Regions from separate parts of the Rahnella sp. 2050 genome, predicted to be linked through region 4. Evidence: predicted binding sites of a transcription regulator. Region 4 holds the regulator's gene; each other region holds the start of a gene.
What was found. The regulator CRP, encoded in region 4, controls carbon source genes, mostly activating them, when cyclic AMP is high. The targets are predictions, from matches to a motif close to ATGTGANNNNNNTCACAT.

Region 1 (8,003 bases), on a different contig from region 4:
GATATCGCGCATGCGCGCACCGTCATTCAGCGGCCCCAGCCCTTTCGTTTGCGTATTAACCGGCTGCTGTGAAAAATCGATCTCTGACATACGTGTTTTCTCATTGGCGAATGTCTTTAAAACCTAACGTAAAACCGAGGGAAATAAAATACAAAAACCGGCGCAGGCTGGGCCTGAACACCGGTTTTATATCCTGAGTGCTGTCGGTTAAAGCTTTTGCGATAACTTAATAGTGGCGGCAATATTTCGTGCTGATTTACGCAAGTTGTCTGCGGCGTTTTTCAGGGCATCATCAAGCGTACAAATGCTGTAGAGCACGCTGAAAACAGCATCCAGACCATGGTCGTAAACGACATCAACATCTTTTGTCAGACTGCCGGCAATACCAATCACGGGCTTGTTGTAACGTTTAGCCACCCGTGCCACACCAATTGGCACTTTGCCATTGATGCTCTGACTGTCAATCCGCCCTTCACCGGTAATCACCAGCGTGGCATCTTTCACCAGTTCATCCAACCCCAGCGCATCGGTGACGATCTCAATGCCCTGGCGCAGTTCGGCATGACAGAACCCGTAAAGTGCCGCTCCCATGCCACCGGCAGCACCGGCTCCGGGAACATGCTCAACGTCAATACCCAGATCCTGTTTGATCACCCGGGCGTAATGATGCAGATAGCCGTCGAGCTGTTCGATCATCTCCGGTGTTGCCCCTTTTTGCGGGCCAAAGATGGCAGAAGCTCCGTCCTTGCCGGTCAGCGGATTCGTGACGTCACAGGCCACTTCAAAGCGGCATGTTTTAATTCGCGGATCCAACCCGCTGATATCAATGTGGTGCAGTTTTTCCAGCTCGCCTCCGCCCTGACCAATAGATTTGCCATCTTTGGTCAGCAACTTCGCGCCCAGCGCCTGCATCATGCCAGCGCCACCATCGTTGGTAGCGCTGCCACCAATCCCGATAATGCAGTGTTTTACGCCGTGGCCGAGAGCAGAATGGATCAGTTCACCTGTACCATACGACGTGGTTTTCAGCGGATTACGTTGCGCCGGAGGAACACTTTCCAGCCCGCTGGCCGCCGCCATTTCGATGAAAGCGATTTTCTCATCACCTGAAAGGCCAAAAAACGCTTCAAGCGGGGTGCCCAGTGGTCCGGTGACATTCACCTTCACCACACGCCCACCGGTAGCCGCCACCATGGCCTCTACCGTGCCTTCGCCGCCATCGGCAACCGGCAACTTGACGTACTCTGCCTCGGGGAAAATCTCACGGAACCCACTCTCGATGGCTTTTGCCACATCCAAAGCAGACAAACTTTCTTTGTATGAATCCGGTGCGATCACTATTTTCATAAAGTCATTACCTTCATAAACTGCACGCGCCGATGTGGAAAAGCGTCCTGTCAGTTTTGCATCCTGCCTGAAGGGCCGCGCGCCGGCCGTGTTCATTCAGCGCCGCGCGTCCGCCGCAGACTAACGGGTAACTTCAACCTTCGCTAAGGTTTCATAATAGCGTGCAATAGCGCTATGGTCAGATTGCCCGTGACCATCCGCTTTCAATGCCTGCATCATTTCCATGACCAGCGAGGTCAGAGGCAGTTGTGCGCCGACGCTGTGTGAGGTGTCCAGTGCGTTCGCTAAATCTTTGATGTGTAAATCAATACGGAAGCCCGGTTTGAAGTTGCGATCCATCACCATCGGCGCTTTCGCTTCCAGCACGGTACTGCCTGCCAGACCACCACGAATTGCCTGGAAAACCAGATCCGGATCCACGCCCGCTTTGGTTGCCAGCACCAGTGCTTCTGACATCGCCGCAATGTTCAGCGCCACAATCACCTGGTTCGCCAGCTTGGTCACGTTGCCTGCACCAATATCACCGGTATGCACCACCGAACCCGCCATGGATTTCATGATTTCATAGCATTTATCAAACACAGCTTTGTCGCCACCCACCATGACAGACATAGTGCCGTCGATGGCTTTTGGTTCACCACCGGAGACCGGCGCATCGAGCATCGCGATTTGTTTAGCGGCCAGCGCCTCACTGATTTCACGACTTGCCAGCGGCGCGATAGAACTCATGTCGATGAAAATGGTGCCCGGACGAGCGCCTTCAATCAGACCATTTTCGCCCAGCGCCACGTCTCTCACCTGCGGCGAGTTTGGCAGCATGGTGATGATCACATCAGAAACCGCAGCCACCGCTTTTGGTGTGTCTGCGGCTGTCGCGCCGAGTTGGACAATTTCGCCGACGGTATCCTGATTGCGGTCCATAACGACCAGCTCGTAACCTGCTTTCAGCAGGTTTTTGCTCATAGGCTTGCCCATGATGCCTAAACCAATAAAGCCAATTTTCATTCGGGTATCCTCTTTATATTGATGTAATGAGAGCGAATCACTGGGTGAAGCGATCGCACAGCGCCTGTGTGCCTGCACGGAAAACGCCTAAATCACTGCCGACAGCCACGAAGGTCGCTCCCCACTCCAGATAACGGCGCGCATCCGCTTCAACCGGTGCCAGAATACCGCTCGGTTTGCCATGCGCTTTTGCACGCGCAAAGATGTGACGGATAGCGGCCTGCACGTCCGGGTGTCCGGCGTTGCCCAGATGACCCATGCCTGCGGCCAGATCACTCGGGCCGACGAAAATGCCATCGATGCCATCAACGGCAGCAATCGCGTCCAGATTATCGACGCCCTGCTGGCTTTCGATTTGCACCATCACCGCGATGTTGTCATTGATGCTGTTGAAGTAATCCGGCACGGTGCCGAACATGTTGCTGCGGTGGGAAACGGAAACGCCGCGGATCCCGGCAGGCGGATAACGGGTCGAAGCAACGGCCAGCTCAGCCTGTTCCTGTGTTTCCACAAACGGCACCAGGAAATTGTAGAAACCGATATCCAGCAGACGTTTAATCACCACCGGATCGTTGAATTGCGGACGAACTACCGGCGCGCTGCGGCTGCCTTTCAGCGCCATCAGCTGCGGCACAAAAGTGCTAACATCGTTTGGCGCGTGTTCGCCGTCGAGCAGCAGCCAGTCAAAACCTGCGAGGCCAAGCACTTCGGTTGAGATCGGGCTGGATAATGCTGACCAACAGCCAATCAGGGTTTTCCCTTGCAATAAGTCCTGGCGGAACCGGTTTGGAATCATTTGATTACTCATATCTGACCTCATAAAAGGGGGCAGAGCCGGGATGCCCGGATTACCCCGCATCGCAATTTACTATTTCTTAAGTTCCAGACGTTTGATATCGCCGACCACCAGCAGATAGCAAAGCATCGCCATCAGTGCTGAACAGCCCACAAAAATTAATGCCATATTGAAAGAATGCAGACCTTTCACGATGTAGCCGATCACCAGCGGCGTCACGATGGAGGCCACGTTACCGAACACGTTGAAGATGCCGCCGCACAGACCGATGACTTCTTTTGGCGCAGTATCCGCAATCACTGGCCAGCCGAGCGCTCCGAAGCCTTTACCGAAGAACGCCAGCGCCATCAGGGTGACGACCAGTACGTTATTGTCCGTGTAGTTACACAAAATGATGCTGGTGGCTAATAACATGCCCAGCACGATAGGAATTTTACGCGCCACGGTCAGCGAGTAGCCGCGTCTGATCAGAAAATCTGAGAACACGCCACCCAGCACACCGCCCGCAAAACCACACAGCGCAGGAATTGCGGCAATCATCCCCACTTTAAGAATAGACATGCCCTTTTCCTGAACCAGATAAATCGGGAACCAGGTCAGGAAGAACCACGTAATACTGTTAATGAAATACTGTCCGAAGAAGATCCCAAGCATCATGCGGCTGCTCAGCATCTGACGAACGTAGCTCCATTTCGGGCCGTTTTTCGCGCTGTCCGTTTTCTTGTGGTCGATATCAACAACGGCACCGCCGTCTGTCAGATACTCCAGCTCACTTTTAGAAATATGTGGATGTTCCGGCGGGTTGTGAATGAATTTGATCCACACCAGCGTCAGGACAAAACCCAGCACGCCCATCACGATGAAAACATGTTCCCAGCCCCAGGCATAAGTCAGCCAGCCCAGTAAAGGCGAAAACAGTGCCAGTGAGAAATACTGTGCGGAGTTAAAAATCGCGGAAGCCGTGCCGCGTTCAGTGGTCGGGAACCAGGCAGCCACAATACGGGCGTTCGCCGGGAAGGATGGAGCTTCGGAGAAACCGAGCATGAAACGCAACATGAACAGCGTCAGTGCGCCGTACGCCAGCGGGAACCAGCCCACAAAACCCTGCAACAGGGTGAACAGCGACCAGAAGAACAGGCTGTAGGTGTACACTTTTTTGGAGCCAAATCTGTCCAGCAGCCAGCCGCCGGGCAATTGCATAATCAGATAAGCCCAGCCGAACGCGGCAAATATTTGTCCCATGTCGGCAGCATCCAGGCCCAGCTCACGCGCGACCTCGGTTCCCGCGATAGAGAGCGTGGCGCGGTCAGCGTAATTCACCGCCGTGATTAAAAAGATAATCAGCAAAATATAGTAACGGATATGGGTCCGTACCTTACTTTGCGCGATTGTCCCGGACTGAGATTGAATGTTCATGGTGACCCTCATTGTCATAATGCGAAAATTTTTCAGGGAGCTCACCGTTATTGAAATAACGTTTTTCGTTCACCTGTGGTTATTCGCCGTACAGCGTCTTAATTCGAAACAGGCAATAAACACTTTATTTATGATCGCCTGAAATTTACCTGTATTACTTTCAACGTCACCTTCAGAGGGCCAATACAGTATAAAAAGGAGGCCACGAAATAACACTGTGCATTCGCCCAAGAATAGCCCCGTTGATTGTGACTATTCTTTTGCATCCACACATCGGTGTGGGAGGAGAATCACAGATTGTGTGGAACCGATAACCGCTCAAATCAAAGGGTGATTTACATCACATTTATTCTGTCACCTGCCACACAGAATGACGTTCATCGGGCAAAAAGCTGGTCAGTTGCACAATGAGGTTGCCGGAAGACTGCCTTATAATGGATGCCATACCCTGTATTACCAGAGCATGTTTACAAGAACATTATTGAGCGTCAACTTCAGATAATTTACCGGAATTTTTTGTTCCGGGATGTTTAATAAACGCGGAGACAGTTATGTCACGTAATAAAGATAAAGAACACGCTACCGAAGCGCTTTTTATTAAAGTTCATGAAAGCGATAACGTGGCGATTATTGTGAATGACAACGGCTTAAAAGCCGGCACCCGATTTGCGAACGGTCTGGAATTAATTGAGCATATTCCGCAAGGCCATAAAGTGGCGTTAGAACCCATTGCTAAAGGCGGCGATATTATTCGTTACGGAGAAGTCATTGGTTATGCCGTACGGGATATCGCGCAGGGCAGCTGGATTGATGAATCCCTGGTGGAATTACCGGTCGCCCCTGAACTTTACAGCCTGCCGCTGGCCACCCGTGTGCCACCCGCGCTGCCACCACTCGAAGGCTATACCTTTGAAGGCTACCGCAATGCCGACGGCAGCGTCGGCACCAAAAATCTGCTGGGAATCACCACCAGTGTGCACTGCGTGGCGGGCGTAGTGGATTACGTAGTGAAAATCATTGAACGTGATTTACTGCCGAAATTCCCCAACGTCGACGGCGTCGTGGCACTGAACCATTTGTACGGTTGCGGTGTGGCGATTAACGCTCCTGCGGCCATTATCCCGATCCGTACCATCCACAATCTGGCGCTGAACCCGAACTTTGGCGGCGAAGTCATGGTGGTCGGTCTGGGCTGTGAGAAGCTGCAACCCGAGCGCCTGCTGGAAGGCACGCCGGATGTGCAGGCGATTTCACTCGATGACACGCACATTGTGCGTTTGCAGGATGAGCAACATGTCGGTTTCCAGTCGATGGTTGACGATATCCTGACGGTCGCACAATTTCATCTGGAACGCCTGAACCGCCGCCAGCGCGAAACCTGTCCGGCTTCCGATCTGGTTGTGGGCACACAATGCGGCGGCAGTGATGCCTTCTCCGGTGTCACCGCCAACCCGGCAGTCGGTTACGCTTCGGATTTGCTGGTGCGCTGCGGTGCAACAGTGATGTTTTCAGAAGTCACAGAAGTGCGCGACGCTATCCATCTGCTGACACCGCGTGCAGCGGACGTCGACGTGGGTAAACGTCTGCTGGAAGAAATGGCCTGGTACGATAATTATCTGTCGCTGGGTCAGACCGACCGCAGCGCCAACCCGTCTCCGGGCAACAAAAAAGGCGGTCTGGCTAACGTGGTTGAAAAAGCCCTGGGTTCGATTGCTAAATCCGGTACCAGTGCGATTTCAGAAGTGTTGTCTCCGGGACAACGTCCGACCAAAAAAGGCCTGATTTACGCCGCCACACCTGCCAGCGATTTTGTCTGCGGGACACAGCAACTGGCTTCCGGTATTACCGTTCAGGTATTCACCACCGGACGCGGTACGCCATACGGCCTGCTTGCCGTGCCGGTGATTAAAATGGCAACACGTACCACGCTGGCAAACCGCTGGCACGATCTGATGGATATCAATGCCGGGACAATTGCGACCGGTGATGCCACCATCGAGGATGTGGGCTGGGAACTGTTCCATTTCATTCTGGACATCGCCAGCGGTCGCAAGAAAACCTGGTCAGACACCTGGGGCATCCATAATGCGCTGGCGGTGTTTAACCCGGCGCCGGTAACCTGAGTTACCGTTTTGCGGATAAACGAAAGGCCAGCAATGCTGGCCTTTTTTGTGCGTCTGATTTGATTCACAACTTACTGCGCCGCAGCGGCACCGGTTTGTTCTGCACCCACCAGCCCGACTTTCAGGTAACCGGCTTTACGCAAGTTATCCATCACGCTCATCAGCGTTTCGTAATCGACACTTTTGTCCGCGCGGAAGAAAATCGTACTCTGCTTGTTACCCTGAGTACGCTGATCCAGCATCGCGGTCATATTATCGCTGTTCACGGGCGTGTCGCCGAGGAACAGTTGCTTGTCAGCTTTCACCGACAGGAAAATCGGTTTCTCCGGACGCGGCTGCTGTTTTGCCGTCGAAGCCGGTAAATCCACCCGCACATCAACGGTGGCCAGCGGTGCCGCCACCATGAAGATGATCAGCAATACCAGCATGACGTCGATAAAAGGCGTGACGTTGATGTCATGCATTTCACCACTTTCGTCGATATCGTCGTTTAACCGAATAGCCATAATCTGTTATTACCCTACGCGTAACTGACCTGTCTGACCGCGTGGCGCATTGCCTTCGCTGGCAGCCAGATCCAAATCACGGCCCTGTAACAGGATAATCTGCGCCGCCACATCGCCTACCTGATGACGGTAAGAGGTGATGGTACGGGCGAAAATATTGTAGATGACCACCGCAGGGATAGCCGCAACCAGACCCACAGCCGTGGCCAGTAAGGCTTCGGCGATACCCGGTGCGACGACCGCCAGATTGGTAGTCTGCGTCTGTGCGATACCGATGAAGCTGTTCATGATGCCCCATACGGTACCGAACAGACCGACGAAGGGAGAGATTGCTCCGATGGTCGCCAGAATACCGTTGCCACGGCCCATGTAACGACCCGCGGCGCTGACGCGGCGCTCAAGGCGAAAACCGGTACGCTCTTTAATGCCGTTGTTGTCAGTCGATCCGGCAGACAGTTCCAGCTCGTTCTGCGCATCGCGGATCATCTGCGCGCTGATGCTGCTGGCAGCGAAACTTTCAGCCTGCTCGGCGGCTTCGTCCAGCGTACGAACGGAGGACAACGCATCAAATTCACGGCGCATACGGCGTTTGCCCGTGAAGACTTCCGCACCCTTGCTGAATAACAATGCCCAGGTGACCACAGAAGCCAGCAGCAGACCGATCATGACGGTCTTCACCACCACATCAGCGTGATGGTACATGCCCATAACAGACAAATCGGTTGGGATCACGGGTGCCGTCTCTGCTGGCGCGGGTTGCATCACCGGAGCTGGCGTTGCGTCACCGGTCGCCGGTGCGTCAGCCGTTGC
Region 2 (8,003 bases), on a different contig from region 4:
CCAGTGCCAGGCGCATGCGCTCACCTAACGGCTTTTCTTTATGACGATTTGGTAACCAGAAAAAAAGATAACGACCAATTCTCAGTGGTAACGTTAAGCGGATTTTAGGGATCAGTTCGTCAAGGCCGTAGATCAGAAACATGCGGATAATCAGATATAAACGTCGCATTTCCCTAGGCGTCACGGTTTGTCCTCCAGTTTTTTGATACGTTTATCCAGCGCATCCAGCTCACACACCAGTGCGGAAACCTCATCACTAAACCAGACAACTTCCAGCGGACCGGGTGCCATTTTCCACTCTTCAGTCAGCGTTTGCGCCACATAGCTCTGCTGGTGTTTCAACCCTTTTTGCAAAAAGCTGAAAACGCCCTGCACGGTCTGACTCAGCCCCTGTGCCGCAATGTCACCGATATAGGGTGCCAGAAATTCCGCAGGCTCAATTTCCGCCATATCCAGCAATGCAGAGAACTGCTGAACCAGGGCGATATCGCCATCAACTACCAGCTCGCCACTGCGCATCATGGGCGACAACTGCTGGCGATCACGTAACTTATGCAGCACTGACAGTTTCGAGGTGACGGTGCAATCTGCCGCGCCGTCCCATTGCCCGAGCACATCAATTTTCTGTTCACTGAACACAAACGTCAGTGGTGTACTCAGTTCCTGCAATTCCACACGCAGAACTTTACCGGCCAGACGTGTCCGCGCCGCCTTCATGCTGCGATCTCTGAAAAGCAGGTAATTAAGCGGCGTCTCGATAGCGGCAGTCAGTAACGGCGTTAACAACATCGGCATACTCATATCAGAATTTGAAACCCCGATGTAACGCCACAATGCCGCCAGTCAGGTTGTGATAAGTCACATTTTCAAAACCTGCGTCCGCCATCATTCCTTTCAGTGTTTCCTGATCCGGATGCATACGGATTGATTCAGCCAGATACCGGTAGCTTTCAGCATCGTGCGCAACCAGCTCACCAATACGCGGTAAAATATGGAAGGAATAGGTGTCGTAAGCTTTGCTCAGCGGCTTCAGCACCGGTTTGGAGAATTCCAGTACCAGCAGACGCCCGCCCGGCTTGAGTACGCGGAACATGGAACGCAGCGCCTTCTCTTTTTCAGTCACGTTACGCAGACCGAAAGAGATGGTGATACAGTCAAAATAGTTGTCCGGGAACGGCAGAGCCTCGGCATTCGCCTGAACGTAGCTGACGTTGCCGACGATGCCAAGATTGCGCAGCTTTTCGCGGCCCATCTTCAGCATGGAATCATTGATATCCGCCAGCACGACTTCGCCTTTCTCACCCACCAGACGGGAAAATTTTGCGGTCAGATCGCCCGTACCACCGGCCAGATCCAGCACACGTTGTCCCTGACGGACACCGCTGCAATCAATAGTGAAGCGTTTCCAGATGCGATGAATACCGAAAGACATCAGATCATTCATCAAATCATATTTTGCCGCAACGGAATGGAAGACTTCTGCCACCATTTCCTGTTTTTCATCTTTGGCTACTGTACGAAAACCAAAATGGGTGGTTTCCGGCGTCTGCTTTTCCATTATTTATGCCTGCTTTTTCAGTCGAACTCTTGGGGAGAAGTGTATCAGAACCCGTTCGAAAGCCCCATCACCGATGGTGATTCAACATATTGCAAAAATTCATGCATTGAATCACAAATACAGTGCAGGCCCTCTGACCCGCTATGTCTGCTGGTGGGGAGTTAACTCACCCGGGTTCAGCGTCTGTTCTTCTTCCGCATCAGAGGTATCGGGCAGAGATGCGGTGTCTTCAGGTTCATTTTCCGCTTTCGCTATTTCAGCCAGAGACGGACTGATAGGCCGTTTAACTTCAACACCCAGCGCGCGGAAACTTTCCACCTGTCCGATAAGATTACCACGGCCTTGCGAGAGTTTATTCATCGCGGATCGATAACTTCCCTGCGCTTTGTCGAGACTTTGTCCCATCGACTCCATGTCATCCACAAACAGCCGCAGTTTGTCGTAAAGACGTGCCGCGCGGTCGGCGATACGTTTGGCGTTCTGACTCTGATGCTCATAGCGCCACAAGTTACTGATCGTTCGCAGCGCCACCAGCAGGGTCGTCGGGCTGACCAGCATAATATTGTGCCGGAGCGCTTCGCTAATCAATTCTGGCTCACGGTCGATAGCCAGCAGAAAAGCGGGCTCAACAGGGATAAACATCAGCACATAATCGAGGCTGCGCAGACCGGGAAGTTGCTGGTAATCTTTGCGCCCGAGCAGGCGGATATGTCCGCGCACCGAGGCAATATGTTCATTGAGTGCCGCTTCCCGCTCGCTGTCATCCTCGCTGTTGAAATAGCGCTCATACGCGACCAGGGTCATTTTGGCATCAATCACTACGTCTTTATTCTGCGGTAACCTGACGACCACATCAGGTTGCATCCGGCTGTTGCTGTCAACCTGCACGCTGACCTGAGTCTGGTACTCATGCCCTTCACGTAAACCGGAAGCCTCGAGCACGCGGCTCAGCACCACTTCCCCCCAGTTGCCCTGCGTTTTGTTGTCACCTTTCAGTGCCTTGGTCAGGTTGACGGCTTCACGGGCCATCTCCACATTCAGTTGCTGCAGATTGCGGATCTCATGCGCCAGCGTATGGCGTTCACGGGCTTCCTGCCCAAAGCTGTCCTGCACCTGACGACGGAAACCATCCAGTTGCTCGCGCAACGGCAACAGTAACTTGTCGAGACTTTGCTTGTTCTGTTCGTCGGCACGGCGGCCATTTTGTTCGAAAATCCGGTTAGCCAGATTTTCAAACTGGCTGCTCAGGCGCTGTTCGCTGTTAATCAGCAGACGCTGCTTTTCTTCAGCCGCCATGCGGGTTTCATCCAGACGGGTTGAAACCTCACGCAACTCTGCTTCCTGCGCGCTGTTGATTTCCCGCTGCGCACGCAGTTCCTGATTCAGTTGCTCACACTCGTTTTGCCAGTGGGCAAGCAGTTGTAATTTTTCCTGACTGGCCGCCTGCAGGCTATGCAGTTTTCGCAGCTCAAGTTCAGCCTCACGCAGTTGCTGCTGCCCTGATTGCCGCTCGCTTTTGTGCGTATCATTTTCCGCTTTAGCCTGTTCCAGCGATTGTTCCAGCAAACGGCGCTGCGTTTCATACTCCGTCTGCTGTTGCTGTTGGCGCAGGCTGGCGATAAGCCAACCTACGAGTAAGCCCATTAACCCCGCCCCCAGGGCTGTCAGGATGCTGATATCCACGCGATTTCCCTCTTAAAGTCTCTTGCGGCCAAGGTAATGTCAGGCTGTATGGATGTCCAGTCTATTTTCTGTTGCATTGAGCCTTTGCGAGACGTCTTCCAAAAAGGAATTTCTCTGTATTTGCCCCCTTGCGATAGCCAGCCACAGAGAGCAGCATTCAAAACCAGCGGCTCAGCCACTGAATGCCGAAAGCACCTGGCGCCAGGATGCCGAAAGCCCAGATGAGTGCAGACGTCACATTCGCAATCTGGAAATATTTTTGCGGCATACCGCAGATACCGGCAACCAGTGGCACAACGGCACGAAGCGGGCCAAAGAAGCGGCCGATAAAAGCCCCGGGCATGCCCCATTTTTCAAAGAAAGCATGTCCACGAACCAGCATTTGCGGATGGCGGGAGAAAGGCCAGAAATTGCCAACCCGATCCTGATAACGGGCACCAATCCAGTAAGAAAGCCAGTCTCCCAGGAAAGCGCCTGCGGCGGCGGCGGCCCAGATGGGCCAGAACGGAATACCGGTTTCGCCAATCAGCGCGCCGAGTCCCAGCAAGATAAACGTTGCCGGTAGCAGCAGGGAAAGGAATGCCAGAGACTCACCAAAAGCCAGAAAGAAAACGATCGGTGCAGCCCACACCTGATGGGCGCGGATGAAGGTAGTGGTGTACTCAAGAAGGTCGTGAACAGTCAAAAATGCAGTTCCTTTTGTCAGAGATTCGGGAGGAGGTTCATCAATTATTCCAGATGGATTACTAACATGACCTTAACAGATCTGCTTAGCAGGGCAAAAAAATGGGCCGCCAGAGGCAGCCCATTGATGTGATGATGTGATGTGGTTGTTTTAGTTTTATAGGGACTAAATAAGCCTGCGGGCTGCTTCTACAACAATCTTCACCGCATGACTTTCAGTCTTTTTCATGGTTTCCGCATTAGGGATTTCCTGCTGCGTGCGGTTCACGATAACACCCGCCACCATCCCCGCGCGCAGGCCCTGGCTTGCACACATGGTCAGCAGAGTCGCGGATTCCATTTCGTAGTTCATGACGCCCATTTCCTGCCACTCTTTCATCGATTCTTTGAAGCGACGGACAACACGGCCAGAGTAAGTGTCATAACGTTCCTGACCCGGATAGAAGGTGTCAGAAGAGGCGGTAACGCCAATGTGCGTCGCGGCACCCACGGCTTCTGCCGCCGCAACCAGCGCGGTGGTGCAGGCAAAATCGGCTACTGCAGGGAATTCCATCGGCGCAAAGTGCAGGCTCGCGCCATCAAGGCGAACGGCAGCGGTCGTGACCAGAACGTCACCGACATTGATGTGTGGCTGGATAGCACCAGTTGTGCCGACTCGCAGGAAAGTACGGATCCCCAGTTGCGCCAGTTCTTCAACCGCAATAGAGGTCGAAGGGCCACCAATACCGGTTGAGCAAACAATCACAGATTTGCCATCAAGCTCAGCACGCCATGAGGTAAATTCGCGGTGGGAAGCCAGACGAACCGGGTTCTCCATCAATTTGGCAATTTTTTCCACGCGCTCAGGGTCGCCGGGAACAATCGCCAGCGTCGCGCCGTTTAAATCTTTTTTGGCCAGGCCAAGATGGAAAACTTCAGGCTGAGACATAACAAACTCCTCTGTGTGTAAGGTCATTTATTGGCAGGAGGAACACCCGGCAACTGTACTGAACATTGTGACGTTATTTCGTGACGGTCGTCACTATGATGTAACAACAGGAATTTCACATACATTTATTTTGTGATTCAAGTCACAAAATAAGGAGGGGTGAGGGAATTTTAAACAGGCAATCTCCGCTGCCGGGGATTGCCTGTTTATCAGTTACAGTTAATCAGGCAGGAACGGCATCTGCCGCCGCACTGCGCGACCAGATCCGGTGTTTGAGCATGTCTTTCAGAAACGCCTTCAGCAACGCTCCTTCTGCTTTTTCACCTTCCACAACGCCCTCTTCCGGCACATCATCCGTCAGCCCCAGCAGCGATTTGAAGCGGCGTGCATCGCCACTTAGCCCCACCACTTTCAGGTGTTTGTAGGCTTCGAGCACATAATGCCGTGCATCGCCATTCATCAGCAGTGCGTCGATATGCCCATGCGGAACAATCACTGCATCAACGGTGATGGAAGGCGATCCGGCAAACGTAGCATCAACCGGCAACGTAGAACCATCATCGGCAGTCACACTCCCTAAGTGACTGGCCAGCAGCTTAGGGTGAACGCCAGCGGCCTGAAGTGCCTGTAAGGTTTCCAGAACATCCGCCGCATTCACACCTTCACCCAGCAATATCGCCACCTGCCGCCCTTTGATCGTGCCTTTACCGCTGGCATACAAACTCAGCGACGGATCATTTTTCAGCCCATTCACGGGCTTCGGCGGCTTGATCTTCAGGGTGTCAGCGGAAAGGGTAATACCCAGATTTTTCGCCACTTTCTGCGCCAGCGTCTGATCAACATGCGCTAACAGATCCACGACCCGCTCGCGGATATACGGCCGCGCCACCTTCGATAATTCAAATGAGAAAGCGCCGATAATATGATCCTGCTCCGCTGTTGTCTGGCTCAGCCAGAACAGGCGCGGATGGGCATAATATTCGGCAAATGACGGACTGCGCTGACGGATTTTTTCTGCATCAACCCGTTCAGGATAACTTTCAAAGCCACCGCCGGACGCTGCCGGAGGTGTTTCCCTCGGCCAGTTATTGTTGATGGAATTCGGCTCGTAGTTCGCCGGATTCGTATCAATGTCCTGACGGTGCATGCCGTCACGCTGGAAGTTATGGAAAGGGCACGTCGGCCGGTTAATCGGAATTTCATGGAAATTAGGCCCGCCCAGACGACTGATTTGCGTGTCGGTGTAAGAGAACAGTCGCCCCTGCAACAGCGGATCATTGGTGAAATCTATGCCCGGCACAATGTGCCCCGGGTGGAACGCGGCTTGCTCGGTTTCAGCAAAGAAATTATCGGGGTTACGGTTGAGCACCATTTTGCCGATCAGTTCTACCGGCACCAGTTTTTCAGGGATGAGTTTGGTCGGGTCGAGCAGGTCGAAATCAAATTTGAATTCATCTTCTTCAGGGATCAACTGCACACCCAGTTCGTATTCCGGATAATCTCCGGCTTCGATGGCTTCCCACAAATCACGGCGGTGGAAATCGGCATCTTTCCCGGCCAGTTTCTGCGCTTCATCCCATAACAGAGAGGCTTTTCCGGCCAGCGGTTTCCAGTGGAAACGCACAAAAGTGGCTTTGCCTTTTGCATTCACGAAACGGAAAGTATGGATGCCAAAACCTTCCATCGTGCGGTAACTGCGCGGAATGCCCCGGTCAGACATCGCCCAGAACACGTTATGCAGGGTTTCCGGTTGCAGGGACACGTAATCCCAGAAGGAATCGTGCGCACTCGCTCCCTGCGGGATTTCGTTATGCGGTTCGGGTTTTACCGCATGCACAAAATCAGGGAATTTATGGGCATCCTGAATAAAGAACACCGGTGTATTGTTACCGACCAGGTCGTAAATGCCTTCATCGGTATAAAACTTGGTCGCCCAGCCGCGGATATCACGCACGGTATCTGCCGAACCACGGGAACCCTGAACGGTAGAGAAACGCACAAATACCGGCGTTTTCTTTTCAGGATCAGACAGGAAGCTGGCTTTGGTCACCGCCTTCATACTGCGATAGGGCTGGAAATAACCGTGCGCCGCAGCGCCCCGCGCATGAACGATACGTTCGGGAATGCGCTCATGGTCGAAGTGAGTAATTTTTTCACGGAGAATGAAATCTTCAAGCAGTGTCGGGCCACGATTTCCGGCTTTCAGCGAGTTCTGATCATCAGAGATTTTGGTGCCCTGATTGGTGGTCAGCGGCTGTTTTTCACCATTTTTGCGGTGGCGTTCTAATGCATCGAGTTTAGCATTGGTATTTTCCGGACTCTTCGCACTGCCGGACGCTGTCGGTTCTTTTCCTGGCGGTGTCGGTTGTGGCGAAGGCTGATAAATACGATCGCCGGGCGCAAGATCCCCCAGGCCTGGCTGTGAAGATTCAATGCCCGTGGCGGGGGCGCGGCTTACCGATTTTGACTCGCTTTTCTTGGTCACTTTAGAGGGTGATTTTGACATTGAACATAGCTCCTCGACAAAGGTTTCGGGTGTTCTGTAGACGTTCTGTAAATCTTCCATGATGACTTTCCTGATTAACTTTTAACTATAGAACATCTCTTGCGCCTTGCTGTTCATGCTTTCCGGCTATAGTTTTAATCCATAGCCACAGATTTTCGTATGGACACTTGCCTGGAGACCCCAATGAAAAAAGAAGAATTGCTTACCCTGAAACAGGCTCCGACCAGCTTTGCCCCTGCCGTCACTCCCGTCGCCAGCACCACTATCCATACCGATACTGACGGGCTGCACGCAGGCCAGACCACCATACCCTCGCAGGGCGAAGATATGCCCGCCTACCTCGCCCGTCCGGAACAGTTCACCGGTAAATTGCCGATCGTGCTGGTGGTGCAGGAAATTTTTGGTGTACACGAACACATTCAGGATATCTGCCGCCGTCTGGCGAAACAGGGTTATATGGCCATCGCGCCGGAGTTGTACTTCCGTCAGGGCGACCCGCGTGACTACACTGAAATCAGTGAGCTTTTTGCTAAACTGGTCAGTAAAGTGCCGGATCAGCAGGTGCTTGCAGATCTCGATCACACTGCACACTGGGCATCACAACATGGCGGGGACATTTCTAAATTAGGCATCACAGGTTTCTG
Region 3 (8,003 bases), on a different contig from region 4:
TATTGAAAGATAGTCTCCGGTAAGAACACACCGCCAGAGACAAAGTCACGACAGAAAGTCTAGGCGATGCGGGATGAGAGCGGTTTGCGTTAGCGCAATGTTTTGTTGACTGTCCATGCAGTTAATGCCGAGGGCTTATATTTTTTTATTTACCAACACAGGTTAATGATATATCCCAATTAATGGGAATTATGACAGGGCGGCAAGGAAGAAAGTCCCGATGCGCTGACGAAGATCAAGGATTCGGGCGAACAAATGCAGCCAATGCAGAAGTAACTTCAATTTTGCAGGATATTAGCCTTGCAGTAATTTAATTAACAGGGATCCGCTATATAACGCATCTTTCACTAACGCCGCGCCGGGCATCGTTCCCTGATTATAGAATTGTGTCGATTCAAGTTTGATATTTTCGCTATAGGCGGGAAGCGATTGCTGCTGAATACAGGACATTATCGCGGGATGGAGAATATCCTGAGATAAATTCAGCGGTGAGCCGATCAGCACTTTCTCCGGATTAAACAGATTAACCATGATCGCCAGAATGCGTCCAACGCTTTGTCCGACGCTGATGATCACATCACGCGCTAGCTGATCGCCACGGTTTGCTGCATCACACACGGCCTCGATAGTCAGCGACACACCATGCAGTAAGCTGGCCGGAACCGGGACCGTTAACCGCTGACGAACCAGATCAAGAATGCTGTCAGTGCTGGCGACAGTTTCAAGGCAACCGTGATTGCCGCAATAACAGCGCTTGCCGTAAGGATCGACCTGCGTATGGCCGATTTCCGCCACACTGCTGCTGCCCGCGTGCAACACGCGCCCGCCCGTGATCACCCCGGCTCCGACGTTGTGATCAATCACCACCTGTACCACATTTTTACAGCCCCGGGAGGCACCGTATAGCAACTCGGCCAGCGTCCAGGCACCGATATCGTGCTGCACATACACCGGCAAACCGGTGTGCTCAGACAGCGTGTCGCCCAGCGGCATATCAAACACGTCATGATAAAACGGCATGCGGTGCACAATGCCACGCCGTGCGTCGATCATGCCCGGTAAGGTAATGGCGATGGCGGTGAGACGTTCGAGTTTGCGCTGATGACGGATAAAAAACTGATCGATTTCCGAAATAATACGTTTAAGCAGAGGTTGCGACGCCTGTTCCGGCAGCGGGAGGACTTCTTCTACCACCAGTTTACTGCTGAGATCACGCAGACCCAGGGTAATGGAACCGAGGCTGATACGTGCTGAAAGATAATGCCAGGCCTGCGTATCGAGCGCTAAACCAATGGCCGGACGCCCGCGGCTACCGGGATCCTGAAATTCAGTTTCCAGCACCAGATGCGCCTGGATTAACTCACGAACTATCTTGGTGATACTGGCAGGAGCCAGTTGTGCTTTTTTTGACAATTCAATGCGCGAAATAGGACCAAACTGATCTATCAGGCGGTACACAGCACCGACATTGGTTTGTTTTATCTGATCTATATGTCCTGGTTGCCCGTCGGGGATCACTCAAGGAACTCCTGTTATTTTCGCGCTTCAAAATAAAGATTAGGGCTATGTTGGAGTTTTTGTTATATGTCGTCAACTATTTGATTCGTTATGTGATTTGGTGCACAAATTGCGCGAAAACACGCTCAGAATTGACTGGAAATACAGCATCTTCTGACTTCGCCTCCTTATTCTTCGTGTAACAACAAATCCATAAATGCCCGGGCTGCGGCAGTCGCAGGACGCCGTGCGTGATTCACCAGCCAAAGCGCTGTCGTGCCCTGTAGCGTGCCAAATCGCAAATACCTCACCCCTTCAACCTGAATACGCAGATAAGAAGCGGGCAGAATTGACACCCCGAGACCGGCCGCGACCAGGCCGATAATGGTCAGCGGTTCGCCGACTTCCTGAGTGATATACGGCGTGATCCCCTGCACTTTGAGCTGGCCGAGTATATCGTCGTAAAGCGACGTGCCGACATCTTTGGAGAAAAACACAAAAGGCTGATCGGCAAGGTGCTGAAAAGTCAGTTCACCCTCTTTAAGCGCATTCAGCGGATGGTCTTTGTGCACCACAGCAATCAGCGGCTCGGACAGCACAAGATGGTGTTCCAGCTCCTCCGGTAACTCGCCATTACGCATAATGCCCAGATCCAGTTTTCCCTCCAGTAACGGTTCGATCTGCTGTTTGCTGTTGAGCTGCTCAATGCGAATATTGACATCCGGATAGGTCAGACGAAAACGGTGCAAGGTGCGGGAAACACGACGTAAAAACGGTGCCGAAGAGGTCAGCCCGAGGGTCAGATTGCCAGACTCGCCGCGATGAATGCGTGCCGCCTGAGCGGACGCCTCACCGACACGCTGCAAAATCTGCCGGGCTTCCGGCAGAAACGCCTGTCCCGCCTGCGTCAGCCGCACGCTGCGGTTGTTGCGGTAAAACAGCGCGGCGCCGAGATGGGTTTCCAGCGCCTGAATTTGCTGGCTCAGCGGCGGCTGGGACATGTGCAGACGTTCCGCTGCCCGGCCAAAATGCAGTTCCTCGGCAACAGCGATGAAATAACGTAAATGACGCAGTTCGATGTGGTTCATGATGTGGATTAATTCGCCCGATTGATACTTTAAACATATCGTTTTTGACTGATTAATATATTAGACAATAAACCTCGCAGCGTTAAAATTCTTATACATTTTAAAATTAAGTTTTACAGCCCCCGTATTAAGGACTTCCAGTGAAAACCTCCCGGCGGATTTCCGCTGCACCAGCCAGTGATTCAGTTAACGACGACGAGTTAAATCCTGAAACCCCCGTCGCCCGCTCCGGACTTAAAACTCCTTTTATCAAACGTGGTACGCCGCAATTTATCCGCGTCACCCTTGCGCTGTTTTCAGCGGGTCTGGCGACGTTTGCCCTGCTGTATTGCGTCCAGCCAATTCTGCCGGTGTTGTCGCATGATTTCGGCGTTTCACCGGCCACCAGCAGCCTGTCGTTGTCGTTGTCCACCGGTTTAATGGCGATTGGCCTGCTGTTCACCGGGCCAGTTTCTGATGCCGTCGGGCGTAAATCAGTAATGGTGGTGGCGTTATTTCTCGCTGCGGGCTGCACGCTGGTCTGTTCCTTTATGCAAAGCTGGGATGGCATTCTCATCATGCGTGCGCTGATCGGCCTGTCGCTGAGCGGCGTGGCGGCAGTCGCCATGACTTATCTCAGTGAGGAAATCCACCCGAGCGTGGTCGCTTTCTCGATGGGCTTATACATCAGCGGAAATTCTATCGGCGGCATGAGCGGACGTTTAGTCAGCGGCGTGCTGACGGATTTCTTCTCCTGGCGTATCGCCGTTGCCGTCGTTGGTTTCTTCGCTTTCGCGGCGGCAATTATGTTCTGGCGCATTCTGCCGCCGTCAAAACATTTCCGGGCAAGCTCGCTGAAACCACGCAAGCTGCTGATTAACTTCAAGCTGCACTGGCGCGACAGCGGCTTGCCGCTACTTTTCGCCGAAGGTTTCCTGCTGATGGGGAGTTTCGTGACCATGTTTAACTACATCGGTTACCGTCTGCTTTCATCGCCCTACAATCTGAGCCAGGCGATTGTCGGCATTATCTCTGTGGTCTATCTGATGGGTACCTACAGCTCGCCGAAAGCCGGTGCGCTGACCGGTGTTTATGGCCGCGGCCCGGTGCTGATCGGCGCAACAGCGCTCATGCTGCTGGGGATTTTGATCACCGCCTTCTCGCCGGTCTGGCTGATTTTCATCGGTATGATCCTGGTTACCGGCGGGTTCTTCGCCGCCCACTCCGTCGCCAGCGGCTGGATCGGGCGTCGTGCACGCCGCGCAAAAGGACAGGCTTCCTCGTTATACCTTTTCAGTTATTACGCAGGGTCGAGCGTCGCCGGGACATCAGGCGGATTCTTCTGGCACTCATTTGGCTGGTACGGGATTACCGGGTTTATCAGTTTGATGCTGATTGCCGGTGTCGGTGTCGGCTTTAAGCTGATGAGCTTATCTGAGGCGAAAGCGGTTTAACTTGTTTGCTCCTCACCCTTCGCAGGGGGAGGAGCAAACCCAAAATCTACTCCCCTAATTTCCCCATCCGCCGCTGGCTATCTCCCTCAAACAACTGCATTCGTGCAGTATCAATCTGTACCCACACGCGATCCCCCGGCGCGGCACCCGATCTCACCATGCTGTAAACACTCAGGCTTTCACGGCCAAATTTACCGTGGATCAGTTCGCTCAGACCGGTCGGTTCAATCAGCGTGATGTCCAGCGGCACGGCGCCCGGCGCACCCTCTTCGCACAGCACAATGGCTTCAGGGCGGACGCCATAAATCACCTCTGAACCACTTTGCAGATTCATGATTGAAGGATCCACCGGCAACGTTAATTCCGGCGTAATCCGTAACTGCGGTGCAGAATCACCCAGTTCCAGTGTGCCGTTGATGAAATTCATTGAAGGCGACCCGATAAAGCTGGCAACGAATTTATTGGCCGGTGTGTCGTACAGTTCCAGCGGCGTGCCGACCTGCTGGATCAGGCCATGATTAAGCACCACGATACGGTCGGCGAGCGTCATGGCTTCGACCTGATCGTGCGTCACATAAACAATGGTGTTTTTCATTCTCTGATGCAGGCTTTTGATTTCAATCCTCATCTGCCCGCGTAACTGCGCATCCAGGTTGGAAAGCGGTTCATCGAACAAAAACACCTGCGGTTCGCGCACGATCGCCCTGCCCATTGCCACCCGCTGACGCTGCCCGCCGGAAAGCTCTTTCGGGCGGCGATGCAGCAGCGCGGTCAGTCCGAGGATATCGGCAGCTTTATTTACCGCAGCCTCAATCTCCGCTTTCGGGCGTTTTTGCACTTCGAGGCTGAAGCCCATGTTGCGCGCCACGGTCATGTGCGGATACAACGCATAACTCTGGAATACCATTGAAATGTCACGGTCTTTCGGCGCCACCTGATTCATCAGACGCGAACCAATATGAATGTCCCCCGCCGTCGCCAGTTCCAGCCCGGCGATGGTGCGCAGCAGGGTCGATTTACCGCAACCGGACGGCCCGACCAGCACCACAAACTCGCCGTCTTTAATGGTCAGGTTGATATGTCGCAACACTTCGACATTTTCGTAACGTTTTTGAAGATCGGAAATCGTAATCTGAGCCATAAAATTATCCTTTAACCGCACCCGCAGTCAGCCCCTGAACCAGGTAACGCTGAATGAACGCAAAGAACAGACAGGCAGGAATGAGCGCCAGCACGGCCGCCGCCATCATGTCGCCCCATGAAACCGCGAATTTCGACACAAAACTGAGTAAGCCAACCGGGAACGTCATCACCTCGTTTTTGTTGATGAGCATCAGCGAGAACAACAATTCGCTCCACGCGGCGGTAAACACGAAACCTAACGTTGCCGCCATGCCCGGTAACGTCAGCGGGATGATGACTTTGCGCAGCGCCATAAAGCGGCTGCACCCTTCCAGCATCGCGGACTCTTCCAGATCCTTCGGAATGCTGTCGAAAAACGACTGCATCAGGAACGTGGCAAAAGGGACGTTAAAGGCGGTGTAAATCAGCACCAGCCCCAGCAGGCTGTTGGTCAGGCCGAGCGGTGCCATTACTTTGTAAATTGGCGCGAGGATCATCACCAGCGGGAACATCTGCGTAAACAGCAGCAACGCGGCCATCACCGTTTTGCCGCGAAAACTGAAACGGGAAAATGCAAAGCCTGCACCGGCAGCAATGATCGTGGTCAGAAATGCCGTGCCGAATGACACAATCAGACTGTTGAAGAAATACAGTGGAAACTGGCTTTCCGTAAACACCCGCTGAAAATGTGTCAGCGTCATCTCACCCGGCCACATCCGCACGCCTTCGCTGTAGAGCAGTTTGTCCGGTGTGATTGAGATTTTGATCAGCCAGTAAATCGGGAACAGCGCGAACACCAGGTAAAACAAAATCCCCAGCCGGTGTCCGCCCTTGCGCAGCCACGCGTTGAATGACAATGCGTTCATATGAGCCTCCTTATTTCAGCAACTGATGGCGGATGCGCAGTAAAACCAGCGCGTAAAGCGTCATCAGCACCAGCAGGAACACCGCCATCGCCGACGCATAACCAAAGTCGAGTTTGCGGTACGCAGTGGTGAAGATGAAACTCGACAGAATCGAGGTGGAATTCGCCGGGCCGCCGTCAGTCATCACCACAATCAGGTCGGCGAAATTCGCAATCCAGATGGTGCGCAGCATCACCGTGATGGCAATCATCGGTGCCAGAAACGGCAGTGTAACTTTGCGAAACTGCTGCCAGCCGGTCGCCCCGTCCATTGCCGCCGCTTCGTACAAATCTTTCGGAATCGACTGCAACGCCGCCAGCAACGTTATGGCGAAAAACGGAATGCCGAACCAGACGTTGGCCACCACCGGGCCGTACAGCGCCAGTTGCGGATCAGACAGAATATTGTACGGCTCGGAAATGATATGCAGATCAGCCAGCCAGTAAGGCAGTACGCCAATCACCGGATTGAGCAACCACGCCCAGGTCAGGCCGGAGAGAAACGCCGGAACCGCCCACGGCAGAAACACCAGCGCCTGCACCCAGCGGCGGCCGGGAAACTCACGGTTGAGCAATAAGGCTAACCCCAGCCCCAGCGCGAACTGCAACACCAGTGAAGTCAGTGTCCAGTTGAAGGTATGGCGCAGCGCAGCATAGAAATGCCGGTCATCAAACATGGTGCGGAAGTTATCCAGCCCGACCCAGCCGGTATCGAAAGGGTTAAGCAACTGGATGTTCTGAAAAGCATAGGAAATACCGATGGCCATCGGAACAAAGATAAACAGGCCGATCAGCACCAGCGTCGGGCTGAGATAAACCCAGGGTTCCAGCAGCGCCCGCAAACGCGGGAAGCGCGGCACGGCAGCGGTGTCTGGCGGTGAAACTTCCAACATCATGACGCGTCTCCGTTGAGAAGAATATCGAACTCCGGCAGCAGATTCGCGCCGGAGTTATCCGGTTTACTTTTGCGCAGCCAGCCAGGCTTTCTGTTCTTTGGTCAGGTATTTCGCCCAGTCTTTCACCATGCTTTCGGTGTCGTTCTGGCCGAGCAGCGCTTCCTGCGAACTGTCTTTCACAATCACCGAGTTGAAATAGCCCCAGCCTTTGAGGTGCGTTGGCATAGTCAGCGGGATGTAATCCGGGCTATTCAGCTCGGCAAACCAGCCTGCAAACTGCGGCGCGTGGTAATACGCATCCTGCTCTGCGCCCTTATAAATCGGTAAGGTGCCGACAAATTTCGACCAGGTGAGGTTGTTTTCTTTGTTACTGAGGAAGGAAATCAGATCCCAGCTTTGATCCTGATGTTTGCCCTGTTTGAACATCGACCAGCCGGTATAACCGATGGTCGGATAGGCTTTGCCGTTCGGCCCGAGCGGCATTGGCGCGACCGAGAAATCGTCAGGATTCATGCTGTTTTTGATGGCGATCAGCGCGTCCGGATCCTGATCGAGCATTGCGCATTTACCGGAATAGAATCCGGAGACGATTTCGTTAAAGCCCCAGTTGACGCTGTCTTTTGGCGCATAACCCTTCTGGTACATATCCACCAGGAATTGCGCACCTTTAATCGCACCAGGTTTGGTCAGCGTGCTGTTGCCCTCTTTGTCGAAGAAGTCCGGCGAGCCGTTCATCGCCGCCATAAACATCATCCAGGCATTCGTACCGCCGACGCCGCCGCGCATGCAATAACCGCTGATGCCGTTACCCAGCGCGCTGATTTTCTTCGCATCCGCCATAAACTCGTCCATGGTTTTCGGCGCCTCGGTCAGACCCGCCTGCTGGAAGAGTTTTTTGTTCCAGAACATGGCCCGCAGATAAAAACCGTACGGGATCATGGTGGCGGTGCCGCCGGAAGAACGCGCCATGGTCAGCGTTTTGTCAGTCAGATCCGGCGTGCCCGACCAGCCTTTCAGCCGCGGTTCGAGATCAGCCAGCATGCCGTTACTGGCATACAGCCCT
Region 4 (8,003 bases):
CGGGGATCGCAGGACGAACCGGTTAGTGGCGCTGGCCCAGGGCCAGACTGATGTCACGCGCGGTATCCCGCACCAGTTCGCCTAAATCGGTAAAACGCTCCGTCGTTAAGCGGGAGCTGGGGCCGGAGATCGAAATCGCCGCCACCGCATTGTTATTGCTGTCAAAAATCGCCGAGGCCAGACAGTTCAGCCCTGTCACATGCTCTTCGCTGTCCTGTGCAAACCCCTGCTGACGCGCGTGTTGCAGATCCTTTTTCAACGCATTCAGATTATCCAGCGTGTGCGTCGTAAAGTTCTTCAACCCCGCCTGCATCATCAGGCTCATCAGCGCCTCGTCATCCAGCGAATACAGCAACGCTTTCCCGGCACCGGAGGCATGCAGTGGCAGACGGCTGCCAAGCGGCGCGCACATCCGCACCATCGACTGGCATTCCCGCTGGCCGATCAGTACCGCTTCGAAACCGTTGCGGATCGCCAGATTGGCCGTTTCGCCCGACAACAACATCAGGCGCTGCATATAAGGCGCGGCGACTGACAATACATCCCGGTTATGGATATAAGACGATCCGACCGTAAACGCCTGTAAGCCGATGTGCCACCAGCTCAGTTGCGCATCCTGATAAACAAAATCGGCCTCTTCCAGCACTTTCAGCAGTCGAAAGGTGGTGGAAAGGGGCAGCGACAAATTCTCTGCAATGTTGCTGACAGAAGAACTGCCGCCGGACTGCGCCAGATAATTCAACACCGCAATGCCGCGTTCTAAGGCCTGAGCGCCCTTTTGCGAACCAGAACCAGGCTGGCTAGGACGCCCCCGTTTTTTTACTTCGGCCATCTCACATTTCTCCAGCATCAGGCGCTGAGCGCCCGCGTTTCGCTTGTTTTCAGATGCTTGTATCTTATGCAAGATGCTTTATAGCGTCACGACTTTAATCCCGCCGCAACGGGTAAAATAAGCTGATAGCCCTGAGGTAACTGACTGATATCACAGTTGTCTGCGCCGCCACGATCGACGGTGAGAAAATTCGTCACCGTCTCAAACGCAAACAGCGGATGGTGCCAGACATTCCGGTGATAATTCACGCCCTGCAGGCCGTTGGTGATAAAGGCTTTCAGCGTGGAGATGTCCGGCGTCTCGCCCCCTGCCGCAACAATCACGATAAAGCGCTCGCCCTGCATCGGCACAAACGCCTGTGAACCGAGCGGGTGTTTTTCGAGTTGCGTCACCACAATGGGCAACGGTGCTGGCTGGGCGCGGTTGATGCTCACCAGCGGGCGATCCTGCCCGAGGATTTCCACGTTGGTCAGATCGTGGTACCGCTCAACCTTGCCGTCGTTGATATGAAAAAAATCGCGACCTGTCGTCTCAATCACATCGCCGTAAACCGCGAAGGCCGCCTGGGTCAGCGGGTAAACCGGAAGTTCCATGGCATTCATCCCTGCATTTAAAATAAAACCGGTGAGATAAGCCCGCCAGATTGGCGGATTTATCCTCAATGCAATTACTGTAGAAACTTTTTCCAACTTGCTCAATCGAAATATGGAAAAAGATTCCATAAAATTGATGAAGTCCACAATTCTCATCAGGTTAAATCTATAAAATCTTTTTCATTCAATGCATTAACATTACTTCAGGTGACCTATGCTGGATGAGGAGTCGATTAAAACCTTTATGCACGTCGCGCAAACAGGCAGCTTTTCCCGCGCGGCAGAGATGCTGCATAAAACGCCCGCGACCATCAGCTATCGAATTAAGATGCTGGAAGACAGTGCCGGGACGTTATTGCTCAACCGCACGACCCGTACGGTGTCGCTGACGCCCGCCGGACAGCATCTGCTTGAACGATGTCGCCAGTGGCTAACCTGGCTGGAGGGTGTACCGGCAGAACTGCAGCAGATTAACGACGGCATTGAGCGCCAGCTGAATGTGGTGGTGAACAATCTGATGTACTGCCCTGAAACTCTGGCGGCGTTATTAAGCTGTCTGACGCAGCGCTACCCGTTCACGCAGTTCACTTTCACACGACAGATTTACATGGGGGTATGGGATACGCTGCTGTACGAAGATTTTCAGCTGGCGATTGGCGTCACCGGCACCGAATCTCTTTCTAACGCCGTGAATCTGCTGCCGCTGGGTGAAGTGGACTGGATTTTTGTTCATGCGCCCTTTCATCCGCTGCAGCACATCACTGGCATGCTGGAAGAAGCGGTGTTGCGTCAGTACATTGCCATCAATGTGGAAGACACCTCGCGCCATCTGAACAAGCGGGTAGCCTGGTTGCTGACCGGGCAACGGCAGATCATCGTGGCAGATGTGGCGACTAAACTGGCCTGTCACCTGAAGGGAATGGGTATCGGTTTTCTGCCGCGCCATCTGTGCCAGCCATATCTCGACAGCGGCGAGCTGATCGCCCGGCAAATCCGCTATCCGCGCGCCCCTTCCCCGCTCAGTCTGGCGTGGAAAAAGGAGTACACAGGCAAGGCGCTGCATGACATTGTTTCTCTGTTCCACCAGAAAGACCCGCTGATCCAACCGTTGCTGGCGGGTTTAGAATAGTGATGCCCTCTTTGGCTTCGCGAATAAATATGGTAACAATAGGCTTAATTATGCGCAGCCTTGACGCCAGATCTTCGACCACAGAAAAGACCGCGTCTCGCCTGCCTGCATCACCTTTATGGAGAACAGCGCATTATGTCAGCCAAACATCCTGTTATTGCCGTGACCGGTTCGAGCGGTGCAGGCACCACGACCACCAGCGTGGCATTTCGTAAAATATTTCAGCAGCTTGGTTTGCGTGCGGCGGAACTGGAAGGCGACAGTTTTCATCATTTCACCCGTCCTGAAATGGATGCGGCAATACGCAAGGCGCGCGATCTGGGACGTCATATCAGCTACTTCGGGCCGGAAGCCAATGACTTTGGTTTGCTGGAAAAAAGCTTTATCGAATACGGTAAAACCGGCACTGGCCGTTCACGTAAGTATCTGCATACTTATGACGAAGCCGTTCCCTACAATCAGGTGCCGGGTACCTTTACGCCGTGGCAGGCGTTGCCGGAACCGACGGATATTTTGTTTTACGAAGGGTTACACGGTGGTGTGGTGGCGGACAAAATTGACGTTGCCGCGCAGGTCGACCTGCTGGTCGGCGTAGTGCCTATCGTCAACCTCGAATGGATCCAGAAACTGGTGCGCGATACCGGCGAGCGCGGGCATTCCCGTGAAGCGGTGATGGATTCCGTCGTGCGTTCGATGGATGACTATATCAATTACATTACGCCGCAGTTTTCCCGCACACACATCAATTTCCAGCGGGTACCCACCATCGACACCTCGAACCCGTTTGCCGCCAAAGCCATTCCGTCACTGGATGAAAGCTTTGTGGTGATTCATTTTCAGGGACTGGATGACATCGATTTCCCGTATCTGCTGGCCATGCTGCAAGGGTCGTTTATCTCGCACATCAAAACACTGGTGGTGCCGGGCGGCAAAATGGGGCTGGCGATGGAGCTGATCATGGCGCCGCTGGTGCAGCGCCTGATGGAAGGCAAGAAGATCGAGTAAACTTTATTCGGCTGCAATCACTTCAAAGCTGTGGGTGATTGTGGCCGCTTTACCCAGCATCAGAGACACAGAACAGTATTTTTCGGCAGACAGGCTGACCGCACGTTCAACAATCTTATCGGTCAGATCCTTACCGGTGACGATAAAATGCAGATTGATGTGAGTGAACAGACGCGGCGCTTCTTCGCGGCGTTGTGAGGTCAGCTTCACTTCACAATCACGCACGTCATTACGACCTTTTTGCAAAATTGACACCACGTCGATTGCACTACACCCCCCTGCGGACATCAGTAACATTTCCATCGGGCTTGGGGCTTTATCACCCGCGTTTCCATCCATTGAAATCTGATGACCCGATGCAGACTCACCTAAAAATGTCAGTCCTTCAACCCATTTGACACGTGCATGCATGAACTATTCTCCCGGTGAATAAACTTGTCGAAATCTGCTCTCAGAGTACCCTTTCACCTAAAATCTGGCAACGTAACCCGATCGCCATCATGCTGAAGCGAGACAACAGAAGACAGCATCTCAAACCTGTGCTACAAACAAAGCCGAAACATACTTTCCAGTAAATTGCGGTGACGGTTTTTGCGGTTTAAGTACAGAACCCACGGTGATGACAGCAATAAACAGGCTGTTGCACTCCGACATCCGCTTGCAGCATTTCTGGAGAGTTATATGCTGAAAGGGCGCTTTGGATTTGAAGTGCCGTACAGGGAACTCTGAGCCCTGTGATTTTGGGCAGCGATAACAACAGAGGATAATAGCAAATGGTTCTCGGCAAGCCACAAACAGACCCGACTCTTGAATGGTTCCTGTCTCACTGTCATATACATAAGTATCCTTCTAAAAGTACGCTGATTCACCAGGGTGAAAAAGCCGAAACGCTTTACTACATCGTGAAAGGGTCAGTTGCTGTCCTGATTAAAGATGAAGAAGGCAAGGAAATGATACTGTCCTACCTTAACCAAGGTGACTTCATCGGTGAGCTGGGACTCTTCGAAGAAGGTCAGGAACGCAGTGCCTGGGTACGTGCTAAAACTGCCTGTGAAGTGGCTGAAATTTCATATAAAAAATTCCGCCAGCTGATTCAGGTTAACCCGGATATTCTGATGCGTCTCTCCGCGCAGATGGCCAACCGTCTGCAAGTGACGTCAGAGAAAGTCGGCAACCTTGCCTTCCTTGACGTTACCGGTCGTATCGCTCAAACCTTGCTCAATCTGGCTAAACAGCCTGATGCAATGACCCATCCGGACGGGATGCAAATCAAGATTACCCGCCAGGAAATTGGCCAAATCGTCGGTTGTTCACGTGAAACAGTCGGACGCATTCTCAAAATGCTGGAAGATCAAAGCCTGATCTCCGCACACGGTAAAACGATTGTCGTTTACGGCACACGTTAATCCCTCAAAAATTGGCGCGGCAAAACACTGTCGCGCCTTTTTTATGGGCTAAGCTTTACCCATGACGCTATGGCGAAGACTGTTTTACCATCCTGAAGTGAACTACGCGCTGCGCCAGACGCTGGTGTTGTGCTTACCTGTTGGCATTTGCTGGCTGTTTGGCAATTTGCAAATGGGCCTGCTGTTTTCCCTCTGCCCGGCCTGTTGTAACATCGCCGGTCTGGATACCCCGCATAAACGCTTTTTCAAACGCCTGCTCGTCGGCGGTTCACTCTTTGCCGTGAGCAGCCTTCTGCTGCAACTGATGCTCGAAAGCTGGCATATACCGCTGCCGCTGATCATGCTGTCGCTGGCGTTACTGCTCGGCGTCACCGGTGAAATCAGCCCGCTGCATGCGCGCCTGCTGCCCGGTGCGCTGGTGGCGACTATCTTCACGCTGAGTATGGTGGGCGTGCGCCCGATGTGGCAGGCCCCGGTGTTGTTCGCCGCTGGCACAGCCTGGTACGGATTGTTTAACTGGGCGTGGTTTCGTATTTCGGAAGAACAGCCGATGCGCGAAACACTCAGCCAGCTCTATCTGCAACTCGCGGATTATTTCGAAGCCAAGTACAGCCTGCTGACGCAACATACCGATCCCGAAACCGCGTTACCCCCACTGCTAGCCCGCCAGCAGCAGGTTATCGACCTGATTGCCCTGCTTTATCAGCAATTACACATGTTGCCCCAGCACGGACATCATCATCACCATAAGCGGCTGTTTCAGCGTTTTCAGGTGGCGCTCGATTTGCAGGAGCACATTACAGTGAGCCTGCATCAGCCGGAAGAAGTGCAGAAACTGGTGGAGGAAAGCCATGCCGAAGCGGTTATCCGCCGAAATGCACAGGTGATTTCCACCCGTCTTCGGGTGATTGCCGACGATATTCTTTATCACCGTTTATCCGGGCGCTTTACGATGGCCAATGAGCTGACCGCGCTGGAGAAAATCGCCGCGCGCAACCCGGACAATCCGGTAGGTCAGTTTTGTTATTACCATTTCAGCCGCATTGCCCGTCTGTTACGCACACAGCGGCCGTTGTACAAACGTGACCTGATGAACACCCAGCCGCGTTTGCCCTTCTGGCCCGCGCTGAAAAGCTATCTTTCCTTCAAATCCGTGGCACTGCGTAATGCCGCACGTTTGGGCATTATTCTGGCGATTGGCAGCAGTCTGGGTCTGTTCTTCAATTTGCCCAAACCCTACTGGATCTTGCTGACTATCATGTTGGTCAGCCAGAACGGTTATAACGCCACGCGGGTGAGGATCCAGCACCGTGCACTCGGTACGCTGGCCGGATTGCTGATTGCCTCAGGCTTGCTCAAACTGGAACTGCCGGAAGGCACCACGCTGCTGTGCATGTTGCTGATCACCCTGTTGTCCTATACCGTTCTGCGCAAAAACTACGGACTGGCGATGGTCGGCATGACGGTGACTGCAGTGTATACCCTGCAATTGCTGGCGATGAACGGCGTGCATTTTCTGGTACCACGACTGGTCGATACCCTGATCGGCTGCGCGCTGGCCTTTGGTGGCACTATCTGGCTGTGGCCGCAATGGCAAAGCGGTTTGCTGCGCCAGAATGCACACCAGGCGCTGGAAATCTATCAGGACGCTATCCGCCTGCTGCTCGAGGAAAGCCCCGACACCGCCAAACTGGCGTACACCCGTATGCAGGTCAATCAGGCGCACAATAAGCTGTTCACTTCGCTAAATCAGGCGATGCAGGAGCCGGGTTTTAACTCACATTATCTGGCGGATATGCGTTTGTGGGTGACGCACAGTCAGTTTGTGGTTGAGCATATCAACGCGATGACGATCCTCGCCCGCGAGCATTACATGCTGCCGGAAAAACTGGCGACAGAGTATTTACAGACCTGCGAAATCGCGCTGCAAAGCTGTCAGCAACGACTGCTCTACGACGGGCCGGGCAGCGAGAACAACCTGTTTAATGCGCCGGAACTTCACCCGGATATGCCACTGACCGAAATGGAACGCCATCTGCGGCGCGTAATTTCACATCTCAGCGTGATGCATACCATCTCGTCACTGGCGTGGAAGCAGAGGCCGCATCATGGGATCTGGCTGACGCGGCGGGCGTGAAGGGGGATGCCCCTTTCAAATCCCCGTTTTACTGGCTTGCAGCCAGACTGCTTTTTGAAATTGCGAATATCTCGGTTTCTCAAGTACGGATGCCGTGTACTGGCGTTCTTTTAAACGGATTGAGAAAGTTTCGGTTTTTCAATTGCCGTGTTCGCTTAACTCACCGAGCCGAAACCGACCAAAGAGGGCTAAGACGAGCCCTCTTTGGAATCTCCACGTCTTAAACTGCGCGCTTCGCTCGTAGGCTATGTTCCAGCAACCACAGCGACAGGCTGGAAATCTTGCCGCGTTGCGGTTCCTTCTCTCGGTCTTCGAGCCACTGGTCTCGAAGCCGCTCCGTTCAGCAAGATTTCTGAATCGCCCGCAGGATTCTAAATTCAAAAGGAGAAGGGTTTTATCTTTTAGAAATGTCGATTGGCGTGCTCAAAAATGGCACCGAATGAACGGTTCGAGACCTATGGCTCGAAGCCTGAAATTCGGGAATCGCGCAGCGATGACATTTTGCGCCACACACTAATGCGCCAGAACATGTCCGCCGTGCCCGCGACAGCGCGCAGTGAAAAAGCGAAGGGAGATCCAAGAGGGAAAAAGCACTTTTCCCTCTTGGTCGGTTTCGGCGCGAGAGGCCATGTGATAAATGTTAGTGAGAAACCGAAATTGTCTCGATCAAGCGTTTAAAGACGGAGGCGTGGGGATCACCCCCCGCAAACTTTCCCCACGGCTTTCTCAAACCTTTCCATCCCTTCTTCAATATCCGCGAAGTCGATAACAAGCGATGGCGCAAACCGCATCACGTTTGGTCCGGCGACCAGCATCATCAATCCGAATTCTGCCGCGGCGGCATGGAATTCTCCGGCGCGGTTTTTATACGCATCAGAAAGCTCGGCGCCGATCAGCAACC

Region 1: garD (galactarate dehydratase) is a predicted target of CRP. The motif match lies at 4,893-4,910, and genes of this name have one in related genera.
Region 2: udp (uridine phosphorylase) is a predicted target of CRP. The motif match lies at 4,984-5,001, and genes of this name have one in related genera.
Region 3: mlc (sugar metabolism global transcriptional regulator Mlc) is a predicted target of CRP. The motif match lies at 1,609-1,626, and genes of this name have one in related genera.

Annotation. Positions count from the first base shown of each region.
Region 1 is NZ_JBEPKE010000005.1:84,612-92,614, forward strand. Features, by position in the region: gene ABIC79_RS18400 (amino acid deaminase) at 1-90, opposite strand, end outside; gene ABIC79_RS18405 (glycerate kinase) at 208-1,347, opposite strand; gene garR (2-hydroxy-3-oxopropionate reductase) at 1,468-2,406, opposite strand; gene garL (2-dehydro-3-deoxyglucarate aldolase) at 2,390-3,160, opposite strand; gene ABIC79_RS18420 (MFS transporter) at 3,221-4,564, opposite strand; gene garD (galactarate dehydratase) at 5,116-6,687, shown strand; gene exbD (TonB system transport protein ExbD) at 6,759-7,193, opposite strand; gene exbB (tol-pal system-associated acyl-CoA thioesterase) at 7,203-8,003, opposite strand, start outside.
Region 2 is NZ_JBEPKE010000009.1:15,956-23,958, forward strand. Features, by position in the region: gene ubiB (ubiquinone biosynthesis regulatory protein kinase UbiB) at 1-184, opposite strand, end outside; gene ubiJ (ubiquinone biosynthesis protein UbiJ) at 181-789, opposite strand; gene ubiE (bifunctional demethylmenaquinone methyltransferase/2-methoxy-6-polyprenyl-1,4-benzoquinol methylase UbiE) at 803-1,558, opposite strand; gene rmuC (DNA recombination protein RmuC) at 1,700-3,241, opposite strand; gene ABIC79_RS22555 (DedA family protein) at 3,399-3,926, opposite strand; gene udp (uridine phosphorylase) at 4,092-4,853, opposite strand; gene katE (catalase HPII) at 5,077-7,359, opposite strand; gene ABIC79_RS22570 (dienelactone hydrolase family protein) at 7,543-8,003, shown strand, end outside.
Region 3 is NZ_JBEPKE010000001.1:278,533-286,535, forward strand. Features, by position in the region: gene mlc (sugar metabolism global transcriptional regulator Mlc) at 295-1,518, opposite strand; gene ABIC79_RS01175 (LysR family transcriptional regulator) at 1,686-2,585, opposite strand; gene ABIC79_RS01180 (MFS transporter) at 2,726-4,018, shown strand; gene ABIC79_RS01185 (ABC transporter ATP-binding protein) at 4,065-5,159, opposite strand; gene ABIC79_RS01190 (carbohydrate ABC transporter permease) at 5,164-6,006, opposite strand; gene ABIC79_RS01195 (carbohydrate ABC transporter permease) at 6,017-6,940, opposite strand; gene ABIC79_RS01200 (ABC transporter substrate-binding protein) at 7,004-8,003, opposite strand, start outside.
Region 4 is NZ_JBEPKE010000004.1:366,599-374,601, reverse strand. Features, by position in the region: gene allR (HTH-type transcriptional repressor AllR) at 23-832, opposite strand; gene ABIC79_RS17740 (ureidoglycolate lyase) at 919-1,425, opposite strand; gene allS (HTH-type transcriptional activator AllS) at 1,640-2,554, shown strand; gene ABIC79_RS17730 (phosphoribulokinase) at 2,690-3,559, shown strand; gene ABIC79_RS17725 (OsmC family protein) at 3,563-3,970, opposite strand; gene crp (cAMP-activated global transcriptional regulator CRP) at 4,333-4,965, shown strand; gene ABIC79_RS17715 (YccS/YhfK family putative transporter) at 5,027-7,102, shown strand; gene argD (bifunctional acetylornithine/succinyldiaminopimelate transaminase) at 7,798-8,003, opposite strand, start outside.